One region of the Nocardia sp. NPDC102475 genome, then DNA from elsewhere that is predicted to be linked to it. Evidence: riboswitches for the same ligand, from Rfam matches in the RefSeq annotation. Region 1 holds a riboswitch; each other region holds the start of a gene.
What was found. A riboswitch is a leader RNA that binds a small molecule or an ion and turns the genes downstream of it on or off. The one in region 1 is predicted to bind S-adenosylmethionine.
Positions count from the first base shown of each region.

Region 1 (4,917 bases):
GGAATGGACCGGGTCTGGTTGACCGCGCTCGCCGGATTCACGGTGACCTCAGGACTGTGTGCGCTGGCTCCGAATATCGGCTGGCTCATCGGTTTTCGGATCGCGCAGGGGCTGGCCGCGGGGCTATTGGTGCCCGCCGGGCAGACGCTGCTCGGGCAGGTCGCGGGTCCGCATCGGTTGGGCAGGGTGATGAGTGTCGTCGGCATCGCGGTGGTCGCCGCGCCCGCGATCGGACCGACCATCGGCGGCGTCATGCTGGCGAATCTGGACTGGGAGTGGTTGTTCCTGATCAATATCCCGTTCGGGCTGGTGGCATTCGTCCTGGGGCGTCGGTTGTTGCCGCGGGCGCAGGCGTCGGGCAACGGCGGTCGATTCGATGCCACCGGATTCGCATTGATCGCGGTCGGGCTGTCGGCGCTGGTCTATGGACTTGGTGAATTCGGCAGTCGCGGTAGCGTTTCCGCGCCGACGGTGTGGGTGTCGGTGGTGGTCGGGGTGCTGGCGCTCGGCCTGTTCGTGGTGCGGTCGGTGCGCGGTGGTGGCGGAAGTCTGCTCGATGTCGGACTGTTCCGGCATCCGATATTCGCGACGGCGAATGTGGCGAACTACTTCGCCGGTGCGTCGCTGTTCGGGGCAATGCTGTTGCTGCCGTTGTACTTTCAAGTGCTGCACCGCGACGGTCTCATCGCGACGGGTTTGCTGCTCATGTCCTTCGGGATCGGTGGCATCATCGCGCTGCCCATCGGCGGCCGGTTGACCGATCGGTACGGCGGGGGAGTGGTCGCGGTGGTCGGCAGTGCGGTGACGGCCGCGGTCACCGTGCCGTTCGCGCTCGGCGATGCTTCGATGAATCCCGTTGTCGTGCAGGCACTTCTGTTGATCCGCGGCGTGGCGACCGGATTGACCGGGGTGCCGATCATCGCTGCGGCCTACGCCGCGGCACGGCCCGAGCAGCTGCCGGATGCGGCATCGTTCGTGAATATTCTGCAGCGGGTCGGCGGGTCGATCGGAGCGGCACTGCTCGCGGTGGTGCTGTATCGCGCGGCCGCTGCGGGATTGCCGGTGGATGCCGGATTCCGGCAAGCGTTCTGGTGGCTCACGGCTGCCTCGGTCATCTCGTTGTTCGCGTCACTATTGCTGTGGCGCAAGGAGATTCAGCCAAACCGGTGACGCTGTGCGCCTGGTCGGTGGCGACCGGCCAGGCGCACGACGGATTACGCGGCGGAAGCGGCCGTGCCGATGCCGAGCGCGGCGAGAATGGCCGCGCTGATCTGTTCGAGCCGATCGCGAACCTGTGGGCGGCGCAACATCGCAACCGCTCGTGACGCCAGCACGGCGAGCAGGATCATCTCGACGGCGGCTATGGAGCATTCGATGGCCCCGAGCGCGAGAGTGTTCAAAAACGTGACATCGGTGAGGAATTGCGGCAGTACCGCGAGGTAGAACAGCCCGACCTTCGGGTTGAACATGCACGACACCAGGCCTGCGGCGAATGCCGAGCGGATCGAGACGGGAGCCTGCGCGGCCGACTGTCCGGCCGCCGCGGCGGTGCCCGCCCCGCGCTGCTTGCGGTGATCGATCAGCGCGCGAATTCCCAAGTACACCAGGTAGATTCCGCCGATGACCTTGAGCGTCCGGTAGGCCGTCGCGGACTGTTCCAGCAGGGCGGCGACGCCCGCCGCGACCACCACCGCCCACACGATCCCGCCCAATGCCGAGCCGATCGCCGCGGCAATACCGGGTCGCGCGTCCACGATCGAGAATCGCAGCACCAGGAACGAATCCGGGCCGGGCGTGATCGACAGCAGAATGCACAGGCCGATAAAGCTGAGCAGCAGGGAAAGTGTCACCTCTCGATCAGATCGCATATCACTCGGCATTGCAAGTTTATTTATTCGACTGCATGTGTATGCAGCAAGTGGCCGGTTGACAGGGCGGTGCGGCATCTGCCAATCTCGGTTCAGGTCATGAGTACCAGCGTCAAGCCCCGGCTAGCTGGTCGGCAACCCTCCTCCGCGGTGGGGTGCTCCGGGTGACGACCGGGCCGCAGCCCGACCGGGTGCGGCAAGCGCGGACTCGGATGATCACCTGATTTCGGGTCCCACAGCCGATGGGATTTTGTGATGACCGCTGTAGTTGAACAGAGGTGTGCTGCCCTCGCCCGTGTTTCCGGCGACGACCTCCGGGTGCCGCTCGTGCAGGGCGGAACGACCACCTACGCGAACTTCGACTACGCCGCTAGCGCACCGGCATTGGCGCAGGTCACCGACCGCGTGCAGCAGCTGCTGCCGTTCTACGCGAGCGTGCACCGCGGCGCCGGTTACGCCTCGCGAATCTCCACCGAGTGCTACGAGGCCGCGCGTGGTTCGGTCACCCGCTTCCTCGACGCCGCCGACGACCAAGTCGTGGTGTTCACCCGCAACACCACCGATTCGCTGAATCTGCTCGCCGCCTGCGTGCCCGGCGACACCGTGGTGCTGGATATCGAACATCATGCGAACTTCCTGCCCTGGACCCGGCACGGTCGTCGCGTCGTCAAAGCCGCGGCGACCGTCGATGAGACGATCCGTCAGCTGATCGCCGAATTGTGCAGTAGGCCGGCGGCATTGCTCGCGGTCACCGGAGCATCGAATGTGACCGGTGAGGTGCTGCCGCTCGAGCGCCTGGCCACCATCGCGCACCAGTGCGGTGCACGCATTCTCGTCGATGCCGCGCAACTGGCACCGCATCGTCGAATCAGCCTGCGCGCCACCGGAGTCGACTACCTCGCCTTTTCCGGGCACAAGCTCTACGCACCGTTCGGCGCGGGAGTGCTTGTCGGACGCCGGGATTGGCTCGATGCCGCCGAACCGTATCTGGCGGGCGGCGGGGCGGTCCGCGAGGTCACCACTACCGGCGCGGAATGGGCATCGGCGCCGCAGCGTCACGAGGCCGGTTCGCCGAATGTCCTGGGTGCGGCCGCGCTCGCCGCCGCATGCGACGCGCTGTGCGCGATCGATCCGAAAACCCTTGCCGCGCATGAGCGACGGCTCGCCGATCGCCTGCGCGCCGGGCTGTCCACGATTCCGGGCGTCAACCTGCTGCGCATCTGGGACGACAGCCCCGACACCGTCGGCATCGTCGCCTTCACGCTGGACGGATTCGTCCCCGGACACGTCGCGGCCTATCTCTCCGCGGAGCACGGCATCGGCATTCGCGACGGCCGCTTCTGCGCCCACCCGCTGCTCGAGCGGCTCGGCCTGGACGGTGCGCTGCGTGCCAGCATCGGCCTCGGCACCAGCTCCGACGATGTGGATCGGCTGGTCGAGGCCATCGCTACCCTGGTCGACAAGGGGGCGTCGTGGAATTACGCCAGTACTGACGGACTTTGGAATCCGACACCGGAGACCCGTCCCTTCGCCAGCCCCGACACCAACGACGGCGCCGCGCCCTGCTCGATCGGCTGATCGGAGCCGCCCGCGCAGTCGTAGCTCCCCCGCGGCATTGGGCCGACGCGGTCCGAGGGCCGGGTGAATCCACAAGCAGCGGAGGAACATGCGCGGGACCTCGCAAGCGGATTCGGCCAGGCTGGCGTGATCCCTCGGGCGCGCAGGCTTCGCTCTGAAGAATTCACCAAACAATTTGCGGTACCACGGAACCGCCGCTCCAGCCCTTGCGTCTAGAAGTGTGATGGCACTCGTCCGGCCGGGGCGGGGGAATGGAAGGCGGCTGAATGAATTCGGCAGAGCGGGACGCGCTCCAGTCCTGGACGGACGGGATGCTCGGACGAGTCGACCAGATGACCGATGTCTACGAGCGGCAGCTAGAGCAGTTCGGCGCGGCCAAATCCGAGCTCGCGAACCTGACCGTGCAGGGCTGGTCACAGGATCAGCTGGTTCGGGTGACGGCTAATTCGGCGGGTATTCCGCTGGATGTGTGGGTGGCGCCGGAGGCGTTCAAGCGCTCGAATCCGGAGCGGCTCGGTGCGGCGGTGACCGAGGCGGCGCAGGCCGCGGCCCGGGCCGCCAAGGAGCAGCTCGACGCGCGCCTGGCGCCGGTGCTGGCGGCGGTATCGGAGGTCGGGCTGCCCGAGGATCCGTTCGGCGAACTGCCCACGATCGCCCGGCCCGACGGGAATATCCTGCCGCCGCCTCCGCCGGAGCCCGAAACGGAACCACAGATCGAGTTCCCCCGGCGGCTGGACGAGGATCCGGACGATGAGGGCCCGCACTGGAAGGGCTGGTAGGTCATGGGCAACAGCAACTTCCGGCTCGATCCGGAGCAGTTCCGTTCGATCGCGACCGAAATCGGTGCGCTGGGCACCGAATTCGCCGCCGAAGTGGCGGAATTCACCAGCGCGCTGAGCGAGGACGGCGACGGCATCGGCGATGACGAATTCGGACAGGCCTTCCTGCAGAACTTCCTCGGCCCTGTCGAGGACGCGACCGAGATGCTCGACCGCGTGATCAGCCTGCTCGGATCGGTCCAAAAGCGTTTCACCGCCGTCGCGGACGCCGTGTCGACGACCGATGGGGATTTCGAGTCGGCCGTCGAGAAGATCACCGGTCTGCTCGACGAGAACGGCAAGGGGTAGCCGCATGGGATTGCAGATACCAGCGGCGCTGGAGCCGGTGGCGGCGGTCGTCGTCTATCGCTGGCCGAAGGCCGATGAGACCAAGCTGTTCAGTTTGGGCAACAAGGCCGAGCAGATGGCGAATACGCTGGAGAAGTACTCCGGCAAGATCGATACCAAATTCCAAGAGGCCCTCGGCCATATCGAGGGCGAGACCCACGACGCAATCGAACGCTATCGGCAGAAGACGATGCAGGCGGTCGAGACGCTCACCGATCTGCTCCGCGATATCGCCCTGGCGCTGCGGATCTACGCATCGCTGATTCTGGCCATCAAGCTGTACATCATCTCGATGCTGATCTATA
Region 1 covers NZ_JBVJLS010000010.1:95,845-100,761, reverse strand. Annotated here, with positions in the region: gene ACZ60G_RS19615 (DHA2 family efflux MFS transporter permease subunit) at 1-1,170, shown strand, start outside; gene ACZ60G_RS19610 (LysE family translocator) at 1,215-1,850, opposite strand; SAM riboswitch class IV at 1,964-2,077, shown strand; gene ACZ60G_RS19605 (aminotransferase class V-fold PLP-dependent enzyme) at 2,124-3,446, shown strand; gene ACZ60G_RS19600 (YbaB/EbfC family nucleoid-associated protein) at 3,713-4,225, shown strand; gene ACZ60G_RS19595 (magnesium and cobalt transport protein CorA) at 4,229-4,573, shown strand; gene ACZ60G_RS19590 (WXG100-like domain-containing protein) at 4,578-4,917, shown strand, end outside.

Region 2 (4,917 bases), on a different contig from region 1:
CGGCGATGAGTGAGGCGAAATCGATCTCGGACCCGACGATGGTCTTATCGTCGGTGGCGTAGAACCGCAATGGCGGTGCGGCACCGCCGGATCCGGTGACGACCAGCGTGCCGCGGTCGCGAATGGCCTGCGGCAGTTCGGCGGCAATGGCATCGACCTTGGGGGCGTGGATCCGGCCGGACTGGCCGGGGGAGAGGTCGAAGGTGATCGAACCGGCGGGTTGCGCGGAGTTTTCCGCGTCCGGATCGGTGCCGCAGCCGGTGGCCAGCAAGGCGACCGTGGCGGCCAAGCCGACCAGGGCAGAGAGCTTCATCGAATACCTGTTCATCGGGGAGCGCGCACCGCGCTCAGCGGACTCGGGACAGAAATGCGCGGGTGCGCGGGTGTTGCGGGTTGTCGAGTACGGCGGCGGGCGGACCTTGTTCGACGATCACGCCGCCGTCGAGGAATACGACGGTGTCGGCGACCTCACGGGCGAAACCGATTTCGTGGGTGACGATCACCAGCGCGGTCCCGCCGTCGGCGAGATCGCGGATCACATCGAGGACTTCGCCGACGAGCTCCGGATCCAGTGCGGAGGTGGGTTCGTCGAAGAGGATCACCGGCGGTCGCAGTGCCAACGCCCGCGCGATGGCAACGCGCTGCTGTTGTCCGCCGGACAGCCGCCGCGGATAGGCGTCGGTCAGGTCGCCGATGCCGACCCGCTCGAGCAAATCCCGTGCCTCGGACTCGATTTCCGCACGCGGACGACCCTGCGCGGAAATCGGTGCGAGCGTGACATTGTCGAGCACCGTCAGATGCGGGAAGAGATTGAACTGCTGGAAGACGAAGCCGATATGCGAGCGCTGTTTGCGCACTTCGCGGTCTGACAGCGCGTGCAACTTATTGCGGCGCAGCCGATATCCGATCAGTTCGCCGTCGATGTGCACGGTGCCCGCATCCAGCGACTCCAGGTGGTTGACCACCCGCAGCAGCGTCGACTTGCCGGAACCGGACGGTCCGATCACGGTGACCACTTCACCGGCCCGTACGGTCAGGTCGATGCCAGTGAGTACCTCGCTGCTGCCGTAGGACTTACGCACCCCGCGCACCTGTACCGCAGGAGCCGGGGCCACCGGCGCGCTCATCGGGTAGCCCCGCGCGGTGCGGTGGAACCGATTTCGGCGATTTCGCGGAGTCTGCGCCGAACCTTCTGCACCGGTGTCGGTGGGGGCGTGCGGTGCGCGCCCTTGGCGTAGTGGCGTTCGATATAGAACTGCACCACCGACAGAATCGTGGTCAGCACGATGTACCAGATCGTGGCCACCATGAGCAGTGGCACCACCCGGCCGTTGCGGCCGTAGATCACCTGGACCTGGTAGAAGAGTTCCGCGATCGCCATGACCGAGACGATCGAGGTGCCCTTGAACAGGCTGATCACCTCATTGGTCGCATTCGGCAGAATCGAGCGCATGGCCTGCGGGACGATGACCGTGCGGAACTGGCGCCCCCGTGGAATACCGAGTGCGGCAGCCGCTTCCAGCTGCCCCGGATCGACCGAAATGTATCCGGCGCGGATGATCTCGGCCGCATACGCCGCCTGATGCAGTGCGAGTCCGATGACCGCCGCGGTGAAACCGCTGATCACCCCGTTCACCTCGAAGGTGAGAAAGGAAGGGCCGAACGGGATTCCGAGCGAGAGCGTGTGGTACAGGTAGGCGATGTTGAACCAGAACAGCAGCTGCACGATCAGCGGAATCGAGCGGAACGCCCAGATGTAGACCCACGAGATCACCCGCAGCACCGGATTATTCGACAGTCGGGCGATCGCCAATGCCGTACCGATCAGGAATCCCAGTGCCGTACCCCACAGGGTCAGCTCCAAGGTGACCTTCAGCGCCGACAGCACCGATTTCGCGGTGAAGTACTTGGCGAACGTCGACCAATCCCAGCCCGGATTGGTGGCCAGTCCATGGACGAACTGGGCGAGCAGCACGAGCGCGATGGCGCTGACAACCCAGCGCCAGGGGTGCCAGGGCTTGGCGATCGCCGGTGCGTCGGTAGTGCTTACGGTGGCGGTGGGTGCAGCCGGTATCGGGACATCCGATACCGGAGTATCGGATGCGACGGATGCGCTCATATTTCGGTTCCTCCATCGTTCCCGGCGGAAGCACCCGCACCCGGTGACCGGGGGGTTGCTGCGACGTCGATGAGCCAGGTCTCTCGGTCGCTCTGGATGGTGTGTCCGACGCCGAGCACGGGTCGGTCAATGGGTCTAGCCGAAATATCATGCGAAGCAGGCGAAGTCCGGCACAAGGATACGAATCAGCGTGAGCGCAGACCTTGTTTGCAGGGTCGTGAGCAGGCACTATTGGCCCGGTCATGCGGTGGATCGCGGCATTTCGGACCGAGTTCTCCGCGTGCTCTTCGTCCGGATTGCCCGCCTGCGGATCGCCTTGGCGGCCCATAGGGGCGCGCGGCACGAACGTGTCGACCACCCGAATAAACGCTGTTGCGAAGGTTTGCCGGAGTACTCTCGGACCTCGATTCGTGCCCGACGATGAGGAGGTCCGCCGTGACCATGCTGCGCCGTCTGACCACGCTAACCGCCATCGCGACCGCTACGGCCGCGCTGACTCTCGCCGCCCCCGGCATCGCCGCCGCGGGTCCGGCGCCGATACCCGCACCAGCCGTTCCGGCCGCGACCGCGCCGTCCGCCCAGGCCGCACCCGGTGATCTGTTCGCCGGTTACCGAGCCGTCGTGGACGCGCTGCGCACCTTCGGCATCGACCCGTTCCTGTACCCGGCGGTCGCGCCGCTCTGCTCCGGCACCGGCAGCCTCGGTCTGGTGCCCGCGGTTGCGGGCGCGGTCCCGGGGCCGTGGCCCAAAACCACGGTGGCCATTCCGGGACTCGACCCGACCGCCGTCAAGGCGGGCCAGGTCATGTTCACCTTCGTCCCCTACGGCCTCGGCCCGGACGGCACGAATGCTTCGGGCATGAACGTCGCCTGGGTCAACCTGGCCAATGGCCGCAGCGGCATCACCGCCATGGGATCGATCTCCGATGTGGTCCGCACGATGGTGCCCGCCGAAACCCCGACCGAGATAAGGCCAATGGCCGAACGCGCCGTCCAAGACTTCTTCGCCGTATTCCCGGTCGGTGGGGTGCGCGCGGTTCCGGTCGACACAGGATCCGGCACGGTACTCGCCGCAGTCTTCGGAACCGTGGACAACGGCACCAAGTCCTGCTTCTTCGTCCCGACCATAGGACTCACCACAGTGCGCTGATCCACGGGCCCCTGGCCGAGACAGGCTCGGGGCCCGTGGACAGATCCCGGCCCCGCGGAATCGACTGCGGTCGCCGGAGCAGCCCGCCCATCCCCGAGAGTCCTGAGGACCGATCAAGATCAGGTGGCACTGGCGGCTGGGTCTTCTCGGGCGATGCCGTCACGGATTCCACCTGATCTTGATCAGCGGGTCAAGGGGCGGGACTTCCAGGTCAAGGTGTTGGTGCGGTGGGCGCGGTGGGCGCGGGTCCAGAGGCGGAGGTAGGCGTCGATGGAGATCGGATGTGCCAGGGCCGCAAGGGCGTCCGTGCGGGTCGTGGTGCCGCGTTCCAGTGAGCGCGCGAGCAGGCGGCTGGCGACCGCGGCGCCGTAGCCGATGAGACCGGCGGTGCGTATGGAGCCCCGGCCGCCGATCGCGGCCAATGGGGGCGCCCAGTAGGCCAGTGTCGCAACGGCTCCCACCGCCGCGCCGCCGATTGTCGTGCCGCCGTACGCGGACCACAGCCAGCGGTTGTAACCGATCTCCAGTTCGGCTGCGCCACGGTACATTCGGGTGCTCGCCGCTCGGCCTGCCGCGACCAGCGCGGTCCGGCGACCCGAGCGACGCAGTGCGCGAGCGATATCCAGGTCCTCGGTCGGGCTCGCGGCGACCGCGGAATGCCCGCCGATGGCGTGGTAGGCGGTGGCGTCGAACACCAAGAACTGGCCGCAGGCCACGGCTGTCGAGGGGCGCAGGCTGCGATTGGCGGCCGCGATCGGCAGGCTCGTCGCCCACGACCAGCACAGCAGCGGCTGCACCAGCGCCTCGGCCAGCGATTCGGTCACCTGGTACGGCCACGGTGACAACAATGCGGCTCGGCTGCGGCGCAATTCGGCGGTCGCCGCGGCGATCGCATTCGGTGCCAGTCGCACATCGGCATCGAGAAAGATCAGCACCGTGGCATCCGCCAACTCGGCCAGTCGCGCGCAGGCCGCGGCCTTTCCGGTCCATCCGGGCGCGGGTTCGGCCTCGGAGCGGAACACAGTGAAGCGCGAATCGCCCGCAATCGCGTCGAGCGCGGCCGCTTCGGTCCCGTCCGACGACGCGTCGTCGAGAATCAGCACCTGTAGTCGCGGCACACCCGCCTGACCACGGAGATCATCGATCAGCTCGGGCAGTCGGTGTGCCTCATCGCGTGCCGGGATACACACCGACACCGGCTCGATCACCGTATTCGGTCCGGTCGAGAGCCTGCGCACCGTCACGCGGTTGAATAACGCGGTCCCGCAACCGAACAGCGCGATACCCGCACCCGCCCACGCGGCGATCGCCGCGCCCGCGCGCAACGTTCGCGTCAGCGGCGGGTCAGCGAACGCCACAGATTGCTCGGTGAGAAGTTGGTTTCCGGTGCGCCGGGCGGTGCCGGGTTGCGGTCCATGTAGGCGATGGCGGCGATGATGGCGGCGACGGCGAGGGTGATACCACCGACGATGCCTGCCCAGCCCGCGAAGGAGCGGGTATTCGGGTCCGCGTAGCTGACCTCGGCGCGCAGGGTAGAGACATCGCCGGGCGGCAGTTTCCAGGAGACGGTCGAGTCGTCCTCGCGATTGCCGTTGGTCTTGGCGACGCGGGCCGGGAAAGCCACGGTGAACTGCACATCCGAACCGTGC
Region 2 covers NZ_JBVJLS010000017.1:91,786-96,702, forward strand. Annotated here, with positions in the region: gene ACZ60G_RS28355 (ABC transporter substrate-binding protein) at 1-328, opposite strand, end outside; gene ACZ60G_RS28360 (amino acid ABC transporter ATP-binding protein) at 348-1,127, opposite strand; gene ACZ60G_RS28365 (amino acid ABC transporter permease) at 1,124-2,119, opposite strand; SAM riboswitch class I at 2,129-2,222, opposite strand; gene ACZ60G_RS28370 (hypothetical protein) at 2,561-3,268, shown strand; gene ACZ60G_RS28375 (glycosyltransferase family 2 protein) at 3,451-4,593, opposite strand; gene ACZ60G_RS28380 (LppM family (lipo)protein) at 4,602-4,917, opposite strand, start outside.
Region 2: linked by a shared signal. The riboswitch ahead of ACZ60G_RS28365 (amino acid ABC transporter permease) and the one ahead of ACZ60G_RS19605 (aminotransferase class V-fold PLP-dependent enzyme) in region 1 are both predicted to bind S-adenosylmethionine.

Region 3 (4,917 bases), on a different contig from region 1:
ACACGCTCAACGCGCCCGCCGGTACGACTAAATGGGCGCAGAACTCTTCTCTGAAACCTGCGAATTAGGTGATCAGCAATGCGGCGCGATACGGCGCGCCGCATCCCCGATGGCGGCGGCCGGCGGCGGAAACCAGCCACCAGCCAGCCGACTCCACACCGGCGTTACCGACAGCACAGCCTCATACATCTAGCTGAGCGCGTGGTCCAAATCGCTCAGCAGATCCTCGACATCCTCCAGCCCAACCGAGATGCGGACGACACCGTCGGACAGGCCGATGGTGGCGCGGCCTTCGGGGCCCATGGCGCGGTGGGTTGTGGTGGCGGGGTGGGTGATGAGGGTTTTGGAGTCGCCGAGGTTGTTGGAGATATCGATGATGCGCAGGCGGTTGAGGACCTCGAAGGCGCGCTTCTTGGCCTCGGCCTCCGGCGCGTTCAGTTCGAAGGTGACCACGGTGCCGCCGCCGCTCATCTGGCCGGTCGCCAGGTCGTACTGCGGATGCGACTCCAGGTACGGGTAGCGCACCCACGAGACGGATTTGTTGGCCTCGAGGAAGCGGGCGATGCGCAATGCGGATTCGGTCGAGTGACGCACGCGCAGTGGCATGGTCTCCAAACCCTTGAGCAGGGTCCATGCGTTGAACGGGCTCAGCGCCGGACCGGTATGGCGCATAAGGTTTTTCACCGGGCCGTCGATGTAGTCCTGGGTGCCGAGGATCGCACCACCGAGCACCCGGCCCTGACCATCGATGTGCTTGGTACCCGAATACACCAGCACGTCCGCACCGAGTTCGAAACCGCGCTGCAGCAGTGGCGTGGCGAAGACGTTGTCCAGCACCACTTTCGCGCCCGCCGCATGCGCGAGCTCGGTCACCCGGCGCACGTCGACCAGCGTCTGCATCGGATTGGCCGGTGTCTCGAAGAACACGGCCTGGGTCGGCACCGAAAGCGCCTGCTCCCACTGATCCAGATCATCGCCGTCGACGAAGACCGTCTCCACACCCCAGCGCGGCAGGATCTCGTTGCACACCACGAAGCACGAGCCGAACAGGCTGCGCGCGGCCACAAGTCGATCGCCCGCGCCCAAAAGCGCACCCAGCGCGGTGAATACGGCCGACATGCCGCTCGCGGTAGCGAAACATGCTTCGGCGCCGTCGATCAGACGTAGCCGCTCCTCGAACATGGCGACCGTCGGGTTGCCGTAGCGGGAGTAGACGAAATGCTCGATATCGCCGGTGAACGCGGCCTCGGCCGCCTCGGCGCTCTCGTAGACGAAACCGGAGGACAGGTACAGCGCCTCGGCGGTTTCCTCGAATCCCGAGCGGCGCAGGCCGCCTCGTACGCCGAGCGTCGCGGGACCGACACCTTCGGGCAGCGGCTTGTCGAACGAACCGCCGGTGATCATGACTGCCGCCAGGGCAGGCCGATGGCGCGCCAGCCGGAGCCGCCGCGATGTCCGAGCTCATCGATCGGGCCTTCGAAGCCCTCCAGCACATTGAACGACGGGGCGATGCCGGCCCCGGTCGCGGCGACCGCCGCACCGATGGAACGCTGTCCGGAGCGACAGAGGAAGACGACGGGCGCGGCCGGATCGCGACCCTCCAGCGCCTTGGTCAGCTGCTCGACGAACTCACCGTTGCGGGCGCCGTTGCTGTCGACCCATTCGATCAGCACCGTCGGCCGTTCGATCGAAGTCGTATCCGGCACACCGACGAAACGCCATTCGGCCTCGGTGCGCACGTCTACCAGGACAGCTTCGGGATTGTCCTGCAACAACTCCCACGCCTGCTGTGGGGTGATATCACCGGCATATGTCATGCGATCCTCCTGTGAATCCACGCTTGCCGCACCTGGGTTTCGGTACACGGCCAGGTCGTCACCCGGAGCACCCCACCGCGGAGGAGGGTTGCCGACCAGCCAGCCGGGGCTTGGCGCTGGTACTCATGACCTGAAAATGAGATTGCCTGGGCAGGGGCCGCCATGTCAAACCCCAGTTCGCGCCGCGCATAAGGAATCAACCGCAGACGATCCATCGGTCTTGGGAGCGGGTCAGATTCCAGGTTGCCGGGGTCTCCCGGCCCTCGACCGCGATGGTCACCGTCGCCTTGGCCTTATCGCCGTCGACCATCGCATTCTCAATCTTGGTGACCTTGATCGACTTTCCGGCCGCGGTCCCGCCGAACTGACCGGCGAGCGGCGTCTTGCTCTCGTCGAAGCCGGGACAGGCCACGCCCGGCGGCGGCGTGTTGTCGGTGGTGGCGCGGGCCTCCGCGTAGCGCTGCACCGCGGCCGCGATCTTGTCCGATTCTGTGACATTTTTCTCAGCGGGCGAAAGCACCGCACCGAGCACGATCGCGACCAGCACGACGGCGGCGAAGACGGCAGCCGCGATGAACGGCGCGATGGAGCGACGATCGGTCTGATCGACCTCGATTACGGGTTCTTCATCGGTGCCCTGCTGCTCTGTCATGGGTCGATCATCCCTGGTGGACGGCGGTATCCGGCATTCGGCCCCGAGACTTGCGCCGCGAGGATTTGATAGATGTGCGCAGAGCGGGTAGTCACGGTAGGTGGGCCGGGGCAGCAAACACCCGGTGTACGCACCGCCGCAGGGTGCGCGCTGTGCCACCGATAGAATCGCGAAACTGCGGCGTGGCTGTCATAGCCGAGATGGCCGCCTGTTCGCATCAGCAGATGCGACCGAGAGGGTGCGTCAAGTTAGCCTAAGCTAAGACTGACGCCGTAATTGTTTCGACCATAAGGGTGCGCGTAAAAGATGACCGAACAAAGTGCAGCGACTCGCCCGCTTCGCATCGCGATCGTGGGCGCGGGACCGGCCGGAATCTACGCCGCCGACGCGTTGATGAAGTCCGATGCCGAGGTGAGCATCGACCTGTACGAGCGCATGCCCGCGCCGTTCGGGTTGATCCGCTACGGCGTCGCGCCGGACCATCCGCGCATCAAGGGCATCATCACCGCCCTGCACAAGGTGCTGGACAAGCCGCAGGTCCGCCTGCTCGGCAATATCGACTACGGCACCGACATCACCCTCGACGATCTGCGCACGTTCTATGACGCGGTGATCTTCTCCACCGGCGCCAACGCCGACCGCGCGCTGCCCATCCCCGGCATCGACCTGGACGGCAGCTACGGCGCCGCGGACTTCGTCTCCTGGTACGACGGTCATCCGGACGTGCCGCGCACCTGGCCGCTGGACGCGGAGAAGGTCGCGGTCCTGGGTGTCGGCAATGTTGCGCTCGACGTGGCGCGTGTGCTGGCCAAGACTGGTGACGAACTGCTGCCGACCGAGATCCCGCCGAACGTCTACAACGGCCTGCAGGCCAATAAGGCGATCGAGGTGCACGTCTTCGGCCGCCGCGGCCCGGCGCAGGCCAAGTTCACCCCGCTCGAGCTGCGTGAACTCGACCATTCGCCGACCATCGAGGTCATCGTCGATCCCGAGGACATCGACTACGACGAGGGCTCCGAGGCCGCGCGCAGGCACTCCAAGCAGGTCGACATGATCGCCAACACTCTGGAGCAGTGGGCCATCCGCGATGTCGGTAACCGCCCGCACAAGCTGTTCCTGCACTTCTTCGAGTCCCCGGCCGAGATCCTCGGCGAGGACGGCAAGGTCGCCGGCCTGCGCACCGAGCGCACCCAGCTCGACGGCACCGGCAATGTCAAGGGCACCGGCGTGTTCAAGGACTGGGACATCCAGGCTGTCTACCGCGCCGTCGGCTACCTGTCGCAGAACCTGACCAACCTGCCGTTCGACGATCAGGCCGGTGTCGTTCCCAACGAGGCCGGACGCGTCCTCGCCGACGAAGACGCCGACGGTGCTGACCGCTACCTGCCCGCCACCTACGTCACCGGCTGGATCAAGCGCGGCCCGGTCGGCCTCATCGGCCACACCAAGGGCGACGCCAACGAGACCGTTGCCTGCCTGCTCGACGACAGCGTGAACTTCACTCCGGCCGCCAAGCCGGAACTGGACGCGGTCACCGAATTCCTGGAGAGCAAGGGCATCCCGTTCACCACCTGGCAGGGCTGGTACCGCCTGGACGCGCACGAGCGCGCCCTCGGCGAGCCGGAGGGCCGCGAGCGCGTCAAGGTCGTCGAGCGCGAGGACATGCTGCGCGCCAGCGAGCCGCACAAGGTCTAGTGCGCACCCCACGGGGGTGTGACCGTCACCTCCTGTGGTTCTCGACAATCCGACACGGCTGCGGCAGCGCAAAATCTGTCGGGTCTGCGGCAGCGGAAATTCCGTCTCTGAGGCATTCTGTACAAGTGTTCGATGCCCATCTCCACATCTTCGACCCGCGGTTCCCGCTGGCCGAGAACGAGGGCTACCTGCCCGACCCGTTCACCATCGCCGATTATCGAAAGCGTATGTCGCGCTTCGATGTCGGCGGCGGTGCCGTGGTCAGCGGATCGTTCCAAGGCACCGATCAGACCTACCTGAAAGCGGCGCTCGCGGAACTCGGCGAGGGTTGGGTCGGCGTAACGGCGCTGGACCCCGACGCCACCGACCAAGAGATCATCGAACTCGACCGGATCGGTGTGCGTGCGCTGCGGTTCAACGTCAAGCGCGCGGCCCCGGATATCACCGCGATGACGTTGCAGGCATTGCGCGCGCACGATCTCGTCGGCTGGCATGTCGAGGTGTATATCGACGGCAACATGCTCACCTCGATGCAGCCGGTGATCTCGAAGCTGCCGGTGTTCTCCATAGACCATCTCGGCATGTCCGAGGAGGGTTTGCCCTATCTGCTGGATCTGGTGGATCGCGGGGCGCGGGTGAAGGCGACCGGCTTCGGTCGGGTGCATATGAAAGTGGCCGATACGCTGCGCCGGATCCACGCGGTAAATCCCGAGGCGCTGATGTTCGGCACCGATCTCCCGGGCACCCGCGCGG
Region 3 covers NZ_JBVJLS010000034.1:46,714-51,630, reverse strand. Annotated here, with positions in the region: gene ACZ60G_RS39450 (DUF8020 domain-containing protein) at 1-68, shown strand, start outside; gene ACZ60G_RS39445 (O-succinylhomoserine sulfhydrylase) at 190-1,404, opposite strand; gene ACZ60G_RS39440 (rhodanese-like domain-containing protein) at 1,401-1,817, opposite strand; SAM riboswitch class IV at 1,832-1,948, opposite strand; gene ACZ60G_RS39435 (Rv0361 family membrane protein) at 2,014-2,469, opposite strand; gene ACZ60G_RS39430 (FAD-dependent oxidoreductase) at 2,776-4,164, shown strand; gene ACZ60G_RS39425 (amidohydrolase family protein) at 4,290-4,917, shown strand, end outside.
Region 3: linked by a shared signal. The riboswitch ahead of ACZ60G_RS39440 (rhodanese-like domain-containing protein) and the one ahead of ACZ60G_RS19605 (aminotransferase class V-fold PLP-dependent enzyme) in region 1 are both predicted to bind S-adenosylmethionine.